Regions from separate parts of the Anaerostipes rhamnosivorans genome, predicted to be linked through region 1. Evidence: a T-box and tRNA genes for the amino acid it is inferred to sense, from the RefSeq annotation. Region 1 holds a T-box; the other holds one or more tRNA genes.
The links. The T-box of region 1 lies ahead of thrS (threonine--tRNA ligase). A T-box ahead of a tRNA ligase gene usually reads a tRNA of that ligase, here a tRNA-Thr.
Positions count from the first base shown of each region.

Region 2: it has a tRNA-Thr gene. The T-box ahead of thrS (threonine--tRNA ligase) is inferred to sense a tRNA for this amino acid. The anticodon was not compared.

Region 1 covers NZ_CP040058.1:1,774,718-1,785,697, reverse strand. Annotated here, with positions in the region: gene AR1Y2_RS08850 (helix-turn-helix transcriptional regulator) at 1-348, shown strand, start outside; gene AR1Y2_RS08845 (hypothetical protein) at 345-689, shown strand; gene AR1Y2_RS08840 (ATP-dependent nuclease) at 740-2,596, shown strand; gene AR1Y2_RS08835 (YccF domain-containing protein) at 2,608-2,967, shown strand; gene AR1Y2_RS08830 (B12-binding domain-containing radical SAM protein) at 2,982-4,697, shown strand; gene AR1Y2_RS08825 (DUF975 family protein) at 4,702-6,483, shown strand; T-box leader at 6,571-6,779, shown strand; gene thrS (threonine--tRNA ligase) at 6,916-8,850, shown strand; tRNA gene AR1Y2_RS08810 (tRNA-Pro) at 8,919-8,993, opposite strand; gene AR1Y2_RS08805 (response regulator transcription factor) at 9,111-9,809, shown strand; gene AR1Y2_RS08800 (sensor histidine kinase) at 9,806-10,741, shown strand; gene AR1Y2_RS08795 (ABC transporter ATP-binding protein) at 10,834-10,980, shown strand, end outside.
Region 2 covers NZ_CP040058.1:3,140,141-3,149,685, forward strand. Annotated here, with positions in the region: gene AR1Y2_RS15440 (diguanylate cyclase domain-containing protein) at 1-314, shown strand, start outside; gene AR1Y2_RS15445 (SDR family NAD(P)-dependent oxidoreductase) at 381-1,145, opposite strand; gene AR1Y2_RS15450 (thioesterase family protein) at 1,158-1,541, opposite strand; gene AR1Y2_RS15455 (metal-dependent transcriptional regulator) at 1,599-1,970, opposite strand; gene AR1Y2_RS15460 (SufB/SufD family protein) at 1,999-2,922, opposite strand; gene AR1Y2_RS15465 (ABC transporter ATP-binding protein) at 2,935-3,660, opposite strand; gene AR1Y2_RS15470 (NAD(P)H-dependent oxidoreductase) at 3,774-4,361, opposite strand; gene AR1Y2_RS15475 (C40 family peptidase) at 4,603-5,277, opposite strand; partial or broken gene tnpA (IS200/IS605 family transposase) at 5,655-6,117, opposite strand; tRNA gene AR1Y2_RS15485 (tRNA-Arg) at 6,326-6,399, opposite strand; tRNA gene AR1Y2_RS15490 (tRNA-Leu) at 6,441-6,527, opposite strand; tRNA gene AR1Y2_RS15495 (tRNA-Val) at 6,552-6,624, opposite strand; tRNA gene AR1Y2_RS15500 (tRNA-Asp) at 6,664-6,737, opposite strand; tRNA gene AR1Y2_RS15505 (tRNA-Ile) at 6,758-6,831, opposite strand; tRNA gene AR1Y2_RS15510 (tRNA-Thr) at 6,865-6,937, opposite strand; tRNA gene AR1Y2_RS15515 (tRNA-Glu) at 6,955-7,026, opposite strand; tRNA gene AR1Y2_RS15520 (tRNA-Asn) at 7,109-7,181, opposite strand; rRNA gene AR1Y2_RS15525 (23S ribosomal RNA) at 7,332-9,545, opposite strand, start outside.

The DNA.
Region 1 (10,980 bases):
ATGCCATCCTTAGATAAAGCGGCGGAACTTGCAAAACTGTACCATATCAGCCTGGATGATTTGACAGGGAATGAAGTGGAGGTTGTCACGAAAGAAGAAAAACCAAAGGACCTCCACCTGCTCCGGCAGCTGATTGGAAAGACATGCAGAATTGACTGTGATGACTTATCCTTAACGCTGGATATCGGCGGAAATGATAAGGTTAAGATTCTGGACGTGAATGAAGACTGGCTCCGGGTGCAGTATCTTAGAAGAAAAGAAGGCAATCTGCTGAAAAAGGAAACTGTGGTCAAATTGATCGATCTGTCTGCGGTGAACGGCTTTGAATTCATGGAGGAAGATATATGACAACTTTTTTATTGTTTGTAGTGATCGGATTGCTTGTCTATATCATTTCCAATTTAGAAAAACAGAAAAAAGAAAAACCTGCTGATGAGAAAAAACAGGCATCCATCAAACAGACCCTTGTAAGGTGCAAAGGGCGATTCTGTGAGATCACGGTCAAGGAACCCCTGGCATCTGTTGATATTATGAACCAGATCAAAGGAATTTTGATAGACTCTGATGACGAATGGGTACTGATTTCTTATTCCAAGAGAAAGAAGACAGTACAGAAGCTGTTTCGTATATCTCTCATCTGTGATATCAAAGAACTTTCTGCGCATGGGGAAGATGAAGTACTTCCATAACAGGATATATGATAGAATAAGAATATATTTATGTGATTGGAGAATTCTTTATGCAGATCACCAGCCTTTCTATTCACAACTTTAAATCCATTAAAACCATGCATTTGACCAATATCAGAAATGCTCTGATTCTGGTGGGCAAAAATAACGCGGGAAAAAGCTCTGTCTTAGATGCCGTGCGGGCAGCCGGAGGGCAGTACGAGATCACGGAAGATGATTTCCACTCATCAGGACAGAATATCGAGATCGGCATCAGCCTTTCCATCACCCAGGAGGATTTAAAGCTTCTCCACTTAGAAGGGATCGTAAGTCACTATAAGAGATATGAGATATGGGAGAAGAATTTCCGGGAACGCCTCCCATCATTTCAGGATGGCAGCCTGACCTTCTCTTTCATAGCCAACAGAAATGGCAGGATCCTGTATCAGGATGGATTCCAGAAAAACAATCCCTATATCCCGAAAGTTTTTCCAAAGATCTATTACATGGACACGGAGCGGGACATATCCCAGATCCAGGAAGATCTGTTCATCAGCCAGGAGGATAAACTGCTGACCCAGATGCGCTCCGATTGCTGCATGTTTGACAGGAAGAAGCAGTGCACCCACTGCTTTCAGTGTATCGGTCTGATCCATCAGAAAATGCCGGAGGAATTAAACGCCTTCGAGACGTCCAAGTTATTTGAATACAAGTTGTATCACCTGAATCTGGACCGTTTTGTGGAAAAGGTCAATAAAAGTTTCCACAAAAATGGAGGAGTAGGCGATGTATTTTATTATATGAACTACGACATGAATGCTCTGCTTAAGGTCCGTTCCATGATCTACAGCAGAGAACACCAAGGGGCCAGGACCGTGGAACAGCAGGGAAAGGGCATAAGGAGCATCTATATTTTGTCGCTGCTGGAAGCCTATGTGGAGGAATCCGCTAAAATCCCGTGTATCATCATGATGGAGGTCCCTGAGATCTACCTGCATCCGGAGCTCCAGAAGGCGGCGGGAGACCTTCTTTACAAGCTTTCCGAAAAGAATCAGGTCATGTTCACCACCCATGCGCCGAACTTGATCTTTAACTTCAACAGCCGCCAGATCAGACAGATTCTTCTTGATAAGGATGCCTATTCCGTTGTACGGGAAAAAACAGATCTGGGAGTCATCCTCAATGATCTGGGCTACACCGCCGCGGACCTGATGGATGTGAATTTTGTCTTTATCGTGGAAGGAAAACAGGACAAAAGCCGCCTTCCTCTTTTGCTGGAGCGTTATTACTCTGAGGTCTGTGATGAAGACGGACGGCTAAAGCGAATCGCTATCATAACCACAAACAGCTGCACCAACATCAAGACCTATGCAAACTTAAAATATATGAACCAGATTTATCTAAAGGACCAGTTTTTAATGATCCGGGACAGCGACGGAAAAGATCCGGATGTCCTGGGAAAACAGCTCTGCAGGTATTACGACGAGCGGAGCATATCCGATGTGGACCCTCTTCCTAAAGTTACCAGGAGAAATGTGCTGATCTTGAAATACTATTCCTTTGAAAACTATTTTCTGAATCCTGCAGTTATGGTAAAATTAAACCTTATCAATACAGAGGAAGAATTTTATGAAACGTTGTTTCAGAAGTGGCAGGAATACTTACACCGTCTTAAGAGCGGCAGGCATTTGATGGAGGTGCTCGGAAGAACGCTGACATCCCCTGATGATGTCAAAGCTCATATGGAGGAGATCAAGATTTATCTGCGGGGACATAACCTGTTTGATATTTTTTACGGTCCTTATAAGAAAGAGGAACGGGAACTTCTGAGACAATATATTGAATTGGCACCAAGAGAAGATTTTCAGGATATCCTTGCTGCCATTGATGATTTCATTTACTTTAAGAGTAAAAGAACAAGAGATTAGGAGGAGATATTATGGGCTGTTTCGGAAATATATTATGGTTTATCTGCGGAGGTTTTGTAAGCGGACTGGGATGGTGCCTTGCAGGATGTCTCTGGTGCATTACCATCGTGGGAATCCCGGTGGGTATCCAGTGCTTTAAGTTTGCATCCTTAAGCTTCTGGCCGTTCGGCAAAGAGGTCCGCTATGGCGGAGGTGCCGGCTCCATGCTGTTAAATATCATCTGGCTGATCGTCACAGGACTTCCCATGGCTGCCGGTTCTGCCATCATGGGGGCTTTTCTGTGCATCACTGTCATCGGCATCCCGTTTGGGCTTCAGCACTTTAAGATAGCAAAATTAGCATTGATGCCGTTTGGGGCAGAGATCATATAAATACAGGAGACAAGATGAAGGTTATACTTACTGCAATCAACGCAAAATACATTCATTCCAATCTGGCTGTCTACTGCCTGCGGGCCTATGCAAAGCCCTACCGGGAGGAGATTACCATCGCGGAATATACGATCAATCAGCAGACAGACGATATCTTGATGGATCTATATAAACAAAAGCCGGATCTACTCTGCTTTTCCTGCTATATATGGAATATAGAATATGTTGAAAGCATCCTCCGGGAGATCAAAAAGCTTTTTCCCGCCCTGCCAGTCTGGCTGGGCGGCCCGGAGGTATCTTATGATGCCCAAGATGTGCTGAAACGTTTTCCCCAGGTCACCGGAGTAATCAAAGGAGAAGGGGAAGAGACCTTTTTGGAACTGATGGACTATTATCACGGCAAAAAAGATGATCTTTCACAGATTGACGGCATCACCTGGAGGAGCGGAGAAACAATCACAGACAATCCATGGAGGCCGGTGATGGACCTTAGCAAGGTCCCTTTTGTATATGACCATATGGAGGACTTTCAGCATAAGATCATATATTATGAATCCAGCCGCGGCTGCCCGTTTTCCTGCAGCTACTGTCTTTCTTCCATTGATAAATGCCTTCGGTTCAGGGATCTTTCCCTGGTAAAAAAAGAGCTCCAATTTTTTATTGACCACAAGGTTCCCCAGGTAAAGTTTGTTGACCGGACTTTTAACTGTAATCGTACACATGCTATGGCTATATGGAGGTATCTCAAGGAACATGACAATGGAGTCACGAACTTTCATTTTGAAGTGGCAGCCGATCTGCTCAATGAAGAAGAACTGCAGCTGATCTCAGACATGCGTCCCGGCCTGATCCAATTAGAGATCGGTGTTCAATCCACAAATCCTGAGACCATCCGTGAGATCCACCGGACAATGGATTTTAAGAAGGTGGCAGGAATCGTCAAAAAGATCAATGAGGGGCACAACATCCACCAGCATCTGGATCTGATCGCAGGACTTCCATATGAGGACCTGCAAAGCTTTGCTTCGTCATTTAATGACGTTTACAAGGTAAGGCCGGAACAGCTTCAGCTGGGATTTTTAAAGGTGCTCAAAGGCTCCCATATGGAAAAGAAAAAGCATGAATATGGCCTTGTATACAAGGATACGCCTCCCTATGAGGTTCTGTATACCAAATGGCTTCCCTATGAGGATATGATGACTCTGAAATCCATAGAGAATATGGTGGAGATCTATTATAACAGCGGGCAGTTTGCCAACACAATGGAATATTTGGAGCATGAGTTCTCCTCGCCCTTTCACATGTATCAGTGTCTGGGGAATTTTTATGAGGAGAAGGGATATCACAAGATGAATCATTCCCGGATCGCCTCCTATGAGATACTGGAGGAATTTATCTGCCGGTATGCAGGGAATGAGAGTCTTCCGCTTTACCGGGAACTGTTAACCTACGACTTATATTTAAGAGAAAATATCAAAAACAGGCCGTCTTTTTCCGGGGAATACACGGTAAACAAAGACGAGCTGTATGATCTCTATGACAATATACTTCCAAAGAATCGGGAACTTTCTGCCTATGCCAATAAAAATCTGCGGAAGATGTCCCACATCGAAAAGTTCCAGTTTGATGTTGCGGGGGACGGGAGCCGGAAGGAAACCCTCCTGCTCTTTGACTATCAAAAAAGAGACCCTTTAAACCGCCAGGCTTATGTGGTCCGGATATGGAGATAAGATCTTGACAAGAAAAGAAATGAAAAAACAAGCCAGACAGACGGTGAAAAGGCATTACGCTCTATTTCTTGCCATCTGTCTTGTTTCCGCATTCCTTGGTTCCGAGTTTTCTGACTCGATAAAATCCATCAAAACATATTCTACGGAGTTCACTCATGCAGCAGTATCCGGCACAGTGGCCACTTCAAAAGGTGTTGTGGATGTGGCAGAGGATATCGCGGCAGGGGACACCGAATCCGGCAGAAAGCTTTCCAAAAAGATTGAGAAAGAACATATCGACGCATCCAAAAAGCAGAACCCCGCATTCGGACGGAGCAGAGGAGTCTTTGCACAGATACTCAATGGCGTCACCTCTGGATCTCTCCTGGTCACACTGGCATCGGGTATGAATTCCCTGTTTGGCTCTCAGAATGTTACTCTAGCCATATTACTGGTTTTTTGCCTGGCTGCTGTTTTATCCTTTTGGATTCTCATTGTCAATACCTTCGCCGTCATCTCCCGCAGGATGTTTCTGGAAGGGCGTATTTACCGCAAAGTTCCGGCCCAGCGTGTGTTATTCCTGCTACGGGTAAAAAAATGGCTCCGTGCGTCCAAGACGATGCTTATCGTTTCTATTTTTCTGTTTCTGTGGTCTTTTACGGTCATAGGGGGCATCATAAAAAAGTATTCCTATTACCTCGTGCCTTACATCATGGCAGAAAATCCGTCGATCAAATCCCGGGATGCAATCCGGCTGTCCAGAGAGATGATGAACGGACATAAGTGGCAGTGTTTTTTATTTGAAATGTCCTTCCTGGGCTGGTGGCTGCTGGAACTTATGACACTTGGCCTGAGTGCAGTTTTTTACTCCAATGCCTACCGGACGGCGGCTTTTTGTGAATACTATACATACTTAAGAAATAAAGCAAAGGAAAAAGGAATCCCTAATTCAGAGCTGCTCAATGACAAATATTTGTTTGAGAAAGCAGACGAACAAGCAATTCAATCTGCATATGGAGATGTACTCCAGATTATAGAAGCAGCTAGTCAATTTAAGGACCGCCGCACAAAGCTCAGCAGGTTTTTTTCAGACTATCTTGGCATCGTATTGATCAACACAGAGGCCGAAAAAGAATATGAACGATACCAGACAGAGCAGCTTCACATCCAGGCCATGAAAAATGCGGCAGACAAAGATTCTTATCCCACTAGGCTGAGTATGATGCCGGAAAGCAAAAAACGCCGCAGAATTGAGACTCTGCATTATATGCGCCGTTATACCTTATGGTCATTGACGCTGCTTTTCTTTATCTTGTCCTTTCTGGGCTGGATTTGGGAAGTGAGCCTGCATTTAATCGCCAGCGGTGTTTTTACCAACAGGGGAATCCTTCACGGTCCCTGGATTCCCATCTACGGAGCCGGCGGAATCTTGATCCTGACACTGTTAAATAAACTGAGACAAAAACCGATTCTGGAATTTATCAGTATCGTGGCTGTCTGCGGATGTGTGGAATATTTTACTTCTGTCTTTCTGGAAACGATGCATCACGGGCAAAGATGGTGGGATTACAGCGGATACTTTCTGAATATCCACGGCAGGGTCTGCGCGGAAGGCCTGCTTGTTTTCGGTATTGGCGGGCTGGCCATTGTATACGTCCTGGCGCCGTTTCTTGACAATATGATACAGAGACTTCAGCCGAGAGTCATGGTTTTTGTCTGTTCTATGCTGCTGGGACTTTTTCTGACAGACCAGGTTTACTCAGCGGGATCTCCCAATGTCGGAAAGGGGATCACTCAGAACGATTAGAGATAAGTTTGTTTCTGGCAGCTAAATTTTTTTGCTATGAAAAAGGATTGATTTCACAAATTAACAGTGTTATAATATGTGGGAAATAAAAAAGCGTTGAAGAGAAGAGTAATCTGTGAAAGTCTTCCAGAGAGAGATGCATTTGGTGAGAGCATCTTAAGTACTAAAACAGATGAAGACCACCTCCGAGCGGCTGCAAACCAGCCCGGCCGACACCGTTATCGTCAACGAAGTGGTCTGCTTTACGATATGAAGCAGGCAACCAAGGGTGGAACCGCGTGAATAACGTCCCATGGATTTTTCCATGGGGCTTTTTTTATTCCATAGGAATGTTCTCCCTATGGAATAAAAAAGCCCTCCGGGCATGATGCACACGATGTGCCAAGGAAGGCTGCTTTGTTCTTAATTACAATACAAGAAAGGAAAAATACTATGAAGATTACATTAAAAGATGGATCTGTTAAAGAGTACGGCCAGAGCATGTCTGTCATTGATATCGCAAAGGATATCAGTGAAGGACTTGCAAGAGTTGCTTGTGCAGGGGAGATCAACGGGGAAGTCGTGGATTTAAGGACGATTGTAGAGGATGACTGCGAGCTGAGTATCCTTACCTTTGACTCGGAAGGGGGAAGACACGCTTTTCGCCATACTGCATCCCATATTTTAGCCCAGGCTGTAAAACGCCTGTACCCGGAGACAAAGCTTGCTATCGGGCCGTCTATCGACAATGGATTTTATTATGACATGGAGAAGGATACTCCATTTACACAGGATGATCTGGAGAAGATCGAAGCAGAAATGAAAAAGATCGTAAAAGAAAATCTGGAGATCACTTGTTTTACGAAACCAAGAGAAGAAGCAATCGCATTTATGAAGGAACGCAAGGAACCGTACAAGGTCGAGCTCATCGAGGATCTTCCTGAGGATTCCGTTATCAGTTTCTATCAGCAGGGTGAATTCATTGACCTGTGTGCAGGACCTCATCTGATGACAACAAAGCCTGTGAAAGCGTTTAAGCTCACAAGCATCGCCGGAGCCTACTGGCGCGGTAATGAAAAGAATCAGATGCTCACCCGTATCTATGGAACTGCATTTGCAAAAAAAGCAGATCTGAAAGATTACTTGACCATGATGGAGGAAGCGAAAAAACGTGACCACAGAAAGCTTGGAAAAGAACTCGGACTCTTTATGATGAGAGATGAAGGGCCGGGATTCCCATTCTTTTTACCTAATGGTATGGTGCTTAAAAATACTTTGCTGGACTACTGGAGAGAAATCCATAACAAAGCAGGATATGTAGAGATCTCCAGTCCGATCATGCTGAGCAGGCACCTGTGGGAGACATCCGGACACTGGGATCACTACCAGGAAAATATGTACACAACGGTCATCGATGAAGAAGACTTTGCCATCAAACCTATGAACTGCCCAGGCGGCGTTTTAGTATACCAGTCAGAGCCACGCTCTTATCGTGACCTGCCGCTGCGTATGGGAGAACTGGGATTGGTACACCGCCACGAAAAATCCGGACAGCTCCACGGACTGATGCGTGTCCGCTGTTTTACACAGGATGATGCCCATATCTTTATGATGCCGGAGCAGATCAAAGATGAGATCAAAGGCGTCGCAGCGTTGATCGACCAGGTTTACAGCCTGTTTGGATTCAAATACCATGTGGAATTGTCCACCCGGCCGGAAGACAGCATGGGAATTGATGAGGACTGGGAGATGGCTACAGATTCTTTGAGGAGTGCACTGGATGATCTTGGACTTGACTATGTAGTCAATGAAGGGGATGGAGCATTCTACGGGCCGAAGATTGATTTCCATCTGGAAGATTCCATCGGAAGAACATGGCAGTGCGGAACCATTCAGTTAGACTTCCAGCTTCCTCTGCGGTTTGACCTCCATTACACTGGAGCAGACGGAGAGAAGCACCGTCCGATCATGATCCACAGGGTTGCTTTTGGTTCCATCGAACGGTTTATCGGTATCCTGATCGAACACTTCGCAGGAGCATTCCCAACCTGGCTGGCACCAGTGCAGGTGAAGGTCATTCCGATCTCTGACAAGCATTTAGACTATGGAAACAAGGTGCTGGATGCGTTAAAAGAAGCCGGCATCCGCGCTGAGATTGACACCAGGGCTGAAAAAATGGGTTATAAGATCCGGGAGGCACAGCTTCATAAGATCCCATATATGCTAGTTGTGGGAGGAAAAGAAGAAGAAAACCAGGCCGTTTCCGTAAGAAGCCGTTTTAAGGGAGATGAGGGGCAGATGTCCTTAGATGAATTCCTTTCTGCGGTCAAAAAAGAAATTAAAACAAAAGAAATTCGCCAGGTAGAAAAAGAAGACGAAGAGAAATAAATGAGAACATCCCGAATACGGCAATGAACGTATTCGGGATGTTCTTTAATTACTGACTAAATGATAAATCGGGGTAACAGGATTTGAACCTGCGACCTCACGACCCCCAGTCGTGCGCTCTAACCAAGCTGAGCCATACCCCGCTAGAGATATTTTATCGAATAATATCGAAGAGTGCAAGCATTATTTGAATATACTCAAATTGTTTCTTATGATAAAATAAAGACAATAGATACAAAACAGAAAGGAACCGGGGTATTGTGAAGCTATTATTGATTGAAAATGATATGGAAATCAGCGAGATGCTGGAAGATTTTTTGAGCAGAGAAGCATTTGAAGTGGAAACAGCTTTTGACGGTGAGATGGCCTGTCAGAAGTTTTTTGAAGGTTCTTATGATCTGGTGCTGCTGGATCTGATGATCCCGAAACTGAGCGGAATGGAAGTTATGAAAAAAATCAGGGAAGATAGTGTTGTTCCGATCATCATTCTATCAGCAAAGGATACGGAACTTGATAAGTCACTGGGACTTCTTTTAGGTGCAGATGATTATATTACCAAACCCTTTTCTGTGACAGAGGTATTAGCAAGAATTAAGGCAAACATACGCAGGACAACCCAGTATTTAACCTTTGCAGAGCAGCCTGAATCTTTGCAGCTTCTGAAAGCCGGAGAACTCACCATGAATCTGGATGATTACACGGTTTCTAAAAATGGAAAGAAACTGGATTTAACTGCAAAAGAATTTGAAATTCTTAAGCTTCTTATGGGGAATCCCAAAAAAGTATATACCAAGGAACAGATTTATTCTGCTGTATGGAAAGATTACTACATGGGAGATGAAAATGCAGTGAACGTCCACATCAGCAGACTGAGGAATAAAATAGAAAATAATGCCCGGAAACCCAAGTATATCATAACGGTTTGGGGAATTGGTTATAAGCTGGGGGAAAATCTATGACAATGCCCATCCTTTACATATTGGTAGTATTAACTCTGCTTTTCGCTGTTTTCTTTACAGCAGAGTACTTTCGATATAAAAACCAGACGAAAAATATTGCAGAGCTTACTAGACAGCTCGACAGGATTTTAACGGAGGATACGGACGAAAAAGTAATGTCCTTTACCGGTTCGGCAGAGATTGCAGATTTAATCTGCCAGATGAACCGCCTGCTGGAGGACCGCCAAAAGGTAAAAGCTGATTATAAAAAAGCAGAGATTGCCTCTAAAAAAATGCTCTCGAATGTATCTCATGATATTAAAACTCCGTTGACCGTTATCCTTGGATATCTTGAAATTATGTCAAATCAGCCGGGGGAAAATAAAACAGCATTAAAGAAGATTCAGAGAAAAGCCACCCAGTTGATGGAATTGATCAATGAATTTTTCACATTGTCAAAAATAGAGGCCGGTGATACAGATCTGACCATGTCAAAACTTTCGATCAATGAGATCTTAAGACAGAACGTTGTGGATTTCTACAATATTCTCACAGCAAAAGATTTTGATGTGGAAATTGATATTCCCGAAAAAGATGTGTTTGTATATGGAAATGAGGATGCCATAAGCCGCATCTTATTTAATTTGATCACAAATGTCATCCGCTATGGATCAGATGGAAGCTATCTTGGGGTCAGACTGAGAGAAGAAGAATCTACAGTTTTTATTAATGTGACGGACAAAGGGAAGGGGATAGCCAAGGAGAATTTGTCCCATGTGTTTGACAGATTGTACACGCTGGACGATTCTAGAAACAAAAACATGGGCGGCAACGGACTTGGCCTTACAATCGCAAAAGCACTTGCGGTGAGGATGGGCGGGAACCTTTCTTTACAGAGCATTCCATACGAAAAAACTACATTTACGCTGCAATTAAACAAATTTAATTATTAAATCTTTCTCCGAAAGAAATTCGTAAGATTTATTCAACAGTTCTGAAAATCCAAAGCTGTATGATAAATGAAAAAGGAAGGGAGAAACATATTATGAAAGATGTATTGAAAACATCTCATCTTACCAAGACCGTTGACGGAAAAGAAATTCTTTCAGATCTGAATATGTCGGTGCACAAAGGTGAGATTTACGGATTCCTGGGACCAAACGGTGCAGGAAAGACAACAACCATGAAGCTT
Region 2 (9,545 bases), 1.4 Mb from region 1:
GTCTCTTGAAAACATTTCCGAAGGAAATCAACGGAAGGATCGGCGGGGACGAATTTATCATCTATGTTCCCTGTTCTTCCATACACAAAGAAAGGCTTACAGAATCGTTGGAACTGTTTTTCCACAATTGGGCTGATTATCAGAAAAAGTTCAATCTTCAAAGCCCCATCTATGTATCTGTGGGCATCGGCTTCTACCCAGAACACGGAAAGGATTTTCATTCGCTGTGGTCCAATGCCGACAGGGCACTCTACTTTGCAAAAAAGAAAGGGGAAAACCATATCTGCTATTGTTCAGAGCTGCCTGATACATAATAACTTTTACGTATAATGAACAAAAACAGGGACCTTCTTTTATGGAAGGTCCCTGAGCCTGTTTTATTAAAGATTAGCACCGTAATCCATTACAATGCATTGTCCTGTGATCGGCGCAGCTTCATCGCTTGCCAGAAACAGAATCGAATTTGCGACATCCTCTGCAGAGCAGGCAGGTCTCTGTAGATCAGAGTGCAGCGCCATGGCACCCATCATATCCGGATCCATGGTCTCCATTGTCTGCCCCGCTGTCATCGGGGTCTTGATCATGCCTGGACAAAGGGCATTGCACCGTATACCATCCTTTGCGCACCGCATAGCCGTATGCTTGGTAATACCCAGCACAGCAGCTTTGGAAGCCACATAAGCAGCTCCACCGCCTCCGTTTACCCCAGCAATACTGGCCACATTAATAATCGATCCGCTCTTATTCTTTAACATGACCTCAAGAGCCGCACGGATAAAATACATCGTTCCTTTTGTGTTGATGTCCACGATCTTGTCGATCTCGCTATCCGCAACTCTGTCGATAGGAAGCAGTCCCTCGTCCAATACCCCTGCATTGTTCACAAGGATATCCAAAGTACCGAAATGCTCTACGGCTGCATCTACCATCCGTTTTCCATCCTCAGGGACCGATATATCTCCCTGAAGTGCCAACACTGTCCCACCGTCAGCCTTGATATCTGCCTCCACAGCCTCCAGCTTTTCCTTCCTTCTGGCAGTGATAATAACCTTGGCTCCCTCTTTTGCAAATCTTTTTGCCGCCTGTTCTCCTACTCCGGAGTTGCCTCCTGTTATGATCGCTACCTTTCCTTCAAGTCTTCCCATAGTGCTACCTCCTTATCTATGAAGTGCTTTCTCCTGAAACTTTTCCTTCTGCACGATGAAGCGCTCATGCTCCCCCTCTCCGATCTGTCCTGCCTCATCATATGCCTTCACTGTAAATACAAGCCTTCTTCCGTCTGCCTGTATCAGTTCACTCTCACAGCGGATCTTTTTGCCGATGGGCGTAGCTGCCTGATGTTTGACATTCATCTGTGTCCCAACAGTCCCAACCCCATCATCTAAATACGGTTCTATGCTGGCCCATGCCGTCTTCTCCATCAGTGCGATCATGGACGGTGTTGAAAATACATCCAGCATTCCGTCTCCTACGTTGTTTGCGGAGTGTTCCGCCCTCGCGGTCATTTCCTGGCTGCCTTTGATTCCTGCTGTCAATTCCATGTCAAAACCTCCTTGTATCACTGATAAGTTTCTGTATCTATATTATACACGTTTTCTTCAGCACACGCCATTTTCATTCAAGTACATCTTGATTCCCTGGAAAGTCTGTTTACTCAGCACATGTTCACATCTGCAGGCATCTTCTTCTGCCACATGTTCCGGTACCCCTGCAATCTCCATAAAAAATGACGTCAATGTCCTGTGTCTCTCATAGATAGCCTCTGCCTTTGCTAAGCCTTCAGCTGTAAGAGAGATATACCCTTTTGCATCCACGGTAATATAACCGCCATTTTTTAAAATTCCTACTGCCCGGCTGACACTCGCCTTGCTGTAACTTAGCTTTCTGGCAATATCTATAGAACGTACCTGCCCTATTTCCTGCTTCAACATCAAAATTGCCTCGAGATAATTCTCCCTTGATTCCAGCATCCTGATACTCCCCCTTACCTGTAACCCCTTACTTCAAAAAGTCTTCAATGATCACTGCTTCCGCCTCTTCCTCTGTCATCCCGAAGGTGCGCAGCTTGATCAGCTGATCGCTGTTGATCCGTCCGATGGCCGCCTCATGTATGATCTGTGCATCCACATGGTTGGCATTGATCTCAGGGATGGAACTGATCTTTGCCTCATCCATGATAATTGAATCACACTGAACATGGGCGTGGCACAATGCATTTCCGATGGCCTTCGGATGGAAGACTTGTGTGGATGTGCCCTTGGCAACAGACCTTGAAATGATTTGTGCAGAGCTCTCCTGTCCGTTTAACTGTATATCCATATTGGAGACCGCCTGCTGGTTTCCATGGGTCATGAGCTTTTCAAGTACATACAGCTTGGATCCCTCTCCCATCTCCACATGGGTTTCCCGGACTGTAGAATCCACGCCCTTGATCTGTGTGGTGTCTAAGGTAAAGACAGAGTCTTCCTCCACATAAATCTTGGTCACGGGGTTTAAGACTCTTCCTCCGGTACCGTCCCCTTCCCCGTAATGTCTCTCTTCATATTTTACATTGGCATGGCTTCCTACATGGAATGCATGGATACCGTCATGCCTGCTCTCCTGATCCCCATCATTGTGTATGCCGCATCCTGCCACAATTAGGACATCTGCGCCATCTTCAATGTAAAAATCATTATACACCACATCCGTCATCCCAGAGGCAGATACGACAACCGGAATATGCACGGACTCTCCCTTTGTCTGCCCGCTGATAAATATATCGATCCCCGGCTTGTCCTCTTTTCTTACGATCCTGATATTCTCACTGTCTCCATGGCACAAGGCCTGTCCGTTCTGCCTTAAATTATAAGCGCCCTTCTGTACAAATCCCTGACCGTCAATGGCCTCAAGCACTCCTGCAGTTATCTGATCTAATTTCATGTCCATTCCTCCCTATTCATGCATGCAGGCACACTGCTCTTCAGACTCTTCCGCCATAAGGTGCGGATACACCTCTTCCTTTGCTCCGATCTCCTGGACCTGCCCGTCCCGTATGATCATAATACGGTCTGCCATCCGGATGATCCTCTCCTGATGTGAGATCAGGATCAAGCTCGCTTTGTTTTCTTTGTGGATCTTTTCAAATTCTTTGATCAGCATAGCAAAGCTCCAAAGATCGATGCCTGCCTCAGGCTCATCAAAAATACAGATTTTATGGTCCTTCGCAAACACTGTGGCAATCTCGATTCTTTTCATCTCCCCGCCTGACAATGTGGCATCCACTTCTCTCTCTTTGTATTCCATTCCGCAGAGCCCCACACTGCTCAGCAATTCACAGCAGCGCTCATCCGGAAGTGTCTCACCTGCTGCAAGGGAAAGCAGCCTGGAAGCTGTCAGCCCCTTGAATCTCGGTGGCTGCTGAAATGCAAATCCGATCCCTGCATCCGCCCTCTGGTCAATGGAATACTTTGTAATGTCTTCCCCGTCCAGAGAGATCTTCCCGGCACTGGCTTTCTCGATCCCCATAAGGATCTTGGCTATAGTGGACTTTCCTCCGCCGTTGGGGCCGGTGATCACCAGCATCTCCCCATCGTTGACGGAGAAGCTGACATCCTTAAGTATCTGGGTATCCGCACCGTTTTCTGTTATATGGTAAGATAAATGTTCTACGTTTAACATGACTGCCGCCTCTCTTCTTGTCTTTTGAATTTTATATATTTATATAACCGCATTTTACGCCCTTTTTCAAGTAAATCTGACCATGTTCTGGAAAAGAATCAGATATGCTCTGGCTAGAAGTCCACTGCCAGCATCTTTGCTCGTCCAGCAGCCTGTTCCATAATAGCATCCACGTCATTCCCTATAATATCAAGCCCTTCTGCAGCCACCGTATCTGTCCTTGGTATTCCCAACATCCGGAAGATCGATGTAAGGAAGTTTTCAGCGTGGTCATCTTTTTTATTTTCTCCCCCAGAGTAAATTCCTCCCCTGGTTGAAAAGAATACAGCCCTGTCTGCCCTGCAGTATCCTTCTGCTTTTCCGTCCTCACGGTAACCAAAGGTAAATCCGGTAACACAGACCTGCTCCAGATAAGCGTGCACCGCTGCCGGAAATGTCCCTTCCCAGAACGGGGCTGCCAGAACAATCCTGTCTGCCTCTTTGAACCTCCTTGCCTGGTCAAAAACAGGATCTTCCCATTTAGATTCAGCCGCCAGCTGATCCCTCTTTTTGAGAGCTCCCAGATCCAAAGGAATGCTCAGGCCGCTCACCTCTGACACTTCATATTTTCCTTCCAGACAATTAAGGAACTGCCTTGCCAGCACTAAAGTCCTGGACTCTTCCTCTCTGATGCATCCGTTGACAAATAACAATGATTTCATGGTCTCCTCCTAATTTTAAACAGAACAAAGCGGACAAGTCCGCTTCAACTCCCTAAATCCCCCAATCATAAGGGACTTGTTCCGCTTTGCGCGCCAAATGCGATTTGACGTAGTCAAATGATTTCCTTACGCATTTTGTGTGCATCCTCGCGGAGCGTTTTTCATGTCATAGGAGGTTCCGTAGGAATTTCCTATGACATGAAAAAAATGTGCAGGATCTCTCTTGCACATTTTAAATGATCTATTCTGTTACGATTCTCCTTACAGCAAGTACTTTTCTATAGTTAGCTTTTGGAGAAATCTTGATTCCTGTTTTTCTTGTGCTGGCATGGACGATCTTGCCGTTACCTATGTACATGGCTACATGACCGCTGTAGCAGATCAAATCTCCCGGCTGTTTGTCCTTATAAGCTACCTTTCTTCCTGCACTCCTGAGATCGGAAGATGTTCTTGGCAGTTTATATCCAAAGGAACGGTATACTCCTCCGACAAAACCGGAACAGTCTGCCCCGCTGTTTAAGTTGGTTCCTCCCCATACATATGGGTTACCCACAAAACGCTGTGCAAAGGATGCAACTGTCTGCCCTTTTTCTTCTGCGCTTCCGCTTAACCGGGGAGCATTTGTATTAATATAAACATATTTCTTTAAGACAAATCCTGTCTTGCCTTTGTATGTAACCTTTCTCCATTTACCGCTTGTGTAATGCACCTGTACAGATTCTCCCTTGGAGATTTTGCGGATTACTTTGGACTTTTTGGATTTAGACTTTCTGAGTTTCACCCATGATTTCCAGATTCTGCCGCTGTATGTACTCTGTGCCGCTTTTACTTCTTTTTTCGGTACCGCTAATCCTGACGTTAATATCATAGAAAAGACAAGCATGCAAATGGCTGTCTTCTTTATTATTGACTTCATAAAGATGTTACCTTCCTACTTCAATATTTTATATTAATTTTATGTTTATTACAGTATTGTTACATTTCATTCACAGTTATGAATTATACCACAACAATTCTGTAAAGTAAACCTTTCACTATACAAAAAAGGATTTTTTATGTCATTTTTTTCGTAGAATACTTACTTTTGTGAGAAAAGTATATAGTGCAGAGATGATTCCAAACGGATAGGCAAGATTCATTAACAGTCTGACTGAATCAGGACTACCGGCTCAGCCGGTAGTTTGTCCTGTCCCTATAAGGGACCGTTACTTGTCTTGCATCTAAAGATGCTCTGATCCGGTCCGCCAACCACACTTCGTTCTCCGGGTGCCCGTTAACGGGCCTCTCTTCCCCCTACTTTACTGGCTCACCCGTAAACGGGTCGATGTATTCTTTCAGGGTCATTTGGTCGTATTCGATGTCCTCTTGTAGCTGTTTCTTTATATATTCCTCTATCTTTTTTTGCATTTTTACCTGCTGTATCTACGTAATATCCTCTACACCAGAAATGTCGATTCCCATACTTGTATTTCAGATTTGCATGCCGGTCAAATATCATCAGCGAACTTTTTCCTTTCAGGTATCCCATGATCTGTGACACACTGTATTTGGGTGGTATCTTGTTCAGCATATGGACATGGTCCCTGCAGCATTCCGCTTCTATGATCTCGATCTCCTTTCGTTTGCATAACATGCTCAGTATGTTTGCCACATCCTTCTTGATCTGTCCATAGATTATCTTTCTTCGATACTTTGGTGCAAAAACTACATGATATTTACAATTCCACGTTGTATGTGATAGACTGTTATTGTCCATTTGGATCCCTCCTATGATCTTATTTTTTGGTTGGCGAACCTTTTTAAATCTTATCATAGGAGGGTTTTTGCTTGAAGCTTAAGCTTTCCCCCAACTCACCTGCATAGCAGGTGGTTTTTTATTTCGCAGACACTTCGTTACCTGCTCAATAGACTAAAGTCAACAACAAAAAAAGTTCCTTATAGATTTAAATCTATAAGGAACTTTACGTGGGCGAGAAGATTCGAACTCCCGACCTTCTGGTCCGTAGCCAGACGCTCTATCCAGCTGAGCTACGCCCACATATAAAATTAACCAACACTAGTATAATACTTAGTGCTCAATGCCGTTGACCGGAATCGAACCGGTACGGGAGTATAAGTCCCGCAGGATTTTAAGTCCTGTGCGTCTGCCAGTTCCGCCACAACGGCATTCTAGGAGAAATTCTCCCGAAATGGGACCAATAGGGCTCGAACCTATGACCCTCTGCTTGTAAGGCAGATGCTCTCCCAGCTGAGCTATGATCCCACAATATGAAATTCTCTCTTATATAAACTATAAAAGAAACGACCCGGATGGGGTTCGAACCCACGACCTCCGCCGTGACAGGGCGGCGCTCTAACCAGCTGAGCCACCGGGCCAAAACTTTACTCTATACAAATGGACCCTCGGGGACTCGAACCCCGGACCGATCGGTTATGAGCCGATTGCTCTAACCAACTGAGCTAAAGGTCCTTATCTTCTCACCACTTATGTCCAAGTGTATGAAGCCGTTGACCGGACTTGAACCGGTAACCTGCTGATTACAAATCAGCTGCTCTGCCAATTGAGCCACAACGGCGAAATATAATTCTTAAATGACTCCAACGGGATTTGAACCCGTGTTACCGCCGTGAAAGGGCGGTGTCTTAACCACTTGACCATGGAGCCTTGTTTCTCTGACCGCTTCACGGCCTTTCTTTCACTAACCTCAAGTTCTGCCTTCCGACTCCCTCTCACTCAGTGTTCCGACCTCCCCGAGCTGGGCTCGAACCAGCGACAACACGGTTAACAGCCGTGCGCTCTACCTACTGAGCTATCGAGGATCATTCTCTTCTATTCTCTGCCTTTTGGCTTTCGAATATTCAATATACCTTATAATACATCGTCCGATGGACTTAAGATACGGGATGCCCTTTGGGTATACCTTCAAAACTACATACAGAACCTTTCATCAAACATCTTCCTTACCTTCTTTGGTTAAAGCCTCGACCGATTAGTAACAGTCAGCTCCATACGTTGCCGCACTTCCACCTCTGCCCTATCTACCTCGTCGTCTTCAAGGGGTCTTACTAGATTACTCTATGGGAAATCTTATCTTTAGGGGGGCTTCACGCTTAGATGCCTTCAGCGTTTATCCCTTCCAGACTTGGCTACTCTGCTATGCATTTGGTAATACAACAGATCCACCAGTGGTCCGTCCATCCCGGTCCTCTCGTACTAAGGACAGCTCCTATCAAATTTCCTCCGCCTGCGCCGGATAGGGACCGAACTGTCTCACGACGTTCTGAACCCAGCTCGCGTACCGCTTTAATGGGCGAACAGCCCAACCCTTGGAACCTGCTACAGCTCCAGGATGCGATGAGCCGACATCGAGGTGCCAAACCACTCCGTCGATGTGAACTCTTGGGAGTGATAAGCCTGTTATCCCCAGGGTAGCTTTTATCCGTTGAGCGATGGCAATCCCACGTTATACCACCGGATCACTAAGTCCTACTTTCGTACCTGCTCCACCCGTCGGTGTCACAGTCAAGCCTTCTTCTGCCTTTGCACTCTGCGAATGGTTTCCGACCATTCTGAGAAGACCTTTGAGCGCCTCCGATACCCTTTCGGAGGCGACCGCCCCAGTCAAACTCCCCACCTGACATTGTCCCCCAGCCGGATCACGGCTGTTGGTTAGAAATCCAATACTGCAAGGGTGGTATCCCAACAGCGGCTCCAGAAGGACTGGCGTCCTTCCTTCACAGCCTCCCACCTATCCTGTACATGCAGTACCGAATCCCAGTATCAAGCTGGAGTAAAGCTCCATGGGGTCTTTCCGTCCTGGCGCAGGTAACCAGCATCTTCACTGGTATTTCAATTTCACCGGGTGTGTTGTTGAGACAGTGCCCAAATCATTACGCCTTTCGTGCGGGTCGGAACTTACCCGACAAGGAATTTCGCTACCTTAGGACCGTTATAGTTACGGCCGCCGTTTACTGGGGCTTAAGTTCAGACCTTCGCGATCACTCGCTAAGCCCTCCCCTTAACCTTCCAGCACCGGGCAGGCGTCAGCCCATATACTTCACCTTGCGGTTTTGCATAGACCTGTGTTTTTGCTAAACAGTTGCTTGGGCCAATTCTCTGCGGCCATCTTTCGATGGCACTCCTTCTCCCGAAGTTACGGAGTCATTTTGCCGAGTTCCTTAACAACACTTCTCCCGTCGGCCTTAGGATTCTCTCCTCATCCACCTGTGTCGGTTTACGGTACGGGCGCATAAAAAACAATAGTGGCTTTTCTTGACAGCCGGGGGCCTGGGCTTCCCTACTTTTGTTCGGTCCGCGTCACAGCTTTGCCTTGCATGAGGGATTTTCCTCCCATACGGCTCCTCTGCTTGCGCCAGTCTTTCCATTCCTGGCTCCCATTTCCCTTCTGTGTCCCCACAGTTCTGTTTTTATGCGGTACTGGAATTTCAACCAGTTGTCCATCGACTACGGCTCTCGCCCTCGCCTTAGGTCCCGACTTACCCAGAGCAGATCAGCTTTACTCTGGAAACCTTAGATATTCGGCCGGAAGGATTCTCACCTTCCTCTCGCTACTCATTCCGGCATTCTCTCTTCTAAACAGTCCACCACTCCTTACGGTATGGCTTCATCCCGTTTACAATGCTCCTCTACCAATGTATCAATACATTCCACAGCTTCGGTGTCGTGTTTTAGCCCCGGACATTTTCGGCGCAGGATCTCTCGACTAGTGAGCTATTACGCACTCTTTCAATGTATGGCTGCTTCTAAGCCAACGTCCTAGTTGTCTCTGAAATCCCACATCCTTTTCCACTTAACACGTACTTTGGGACCTTAGCTGGTGGTCTGGGCTGTTTCCCTTTCGACTGTCCAACTTATCTCGTACAGTCTGACTCCCTGGCATCATCTGTATGGCATTCGGAGTTTGATATGTTTTGGTAAGCTTTGACGCCCCCTAGACAATTCAGTGCTCTACCTCCACCAGACTCTTACCAGAGGCTAGCCCTAAAGCTATTTCGAGGAGAACCAGCTATCTCCGGGTTCGATTGGAATTTCTCCGCTATCCACACCTCATCCCCACCCTTTTCAACGGATGTGGGTTCGGTCCTCCACTTCCTCTTACGGAAGCTTCAACCTGGACATGGATAGGTCACCCGGTTTCGGGTCTACCCTCACTGACTTAAAAC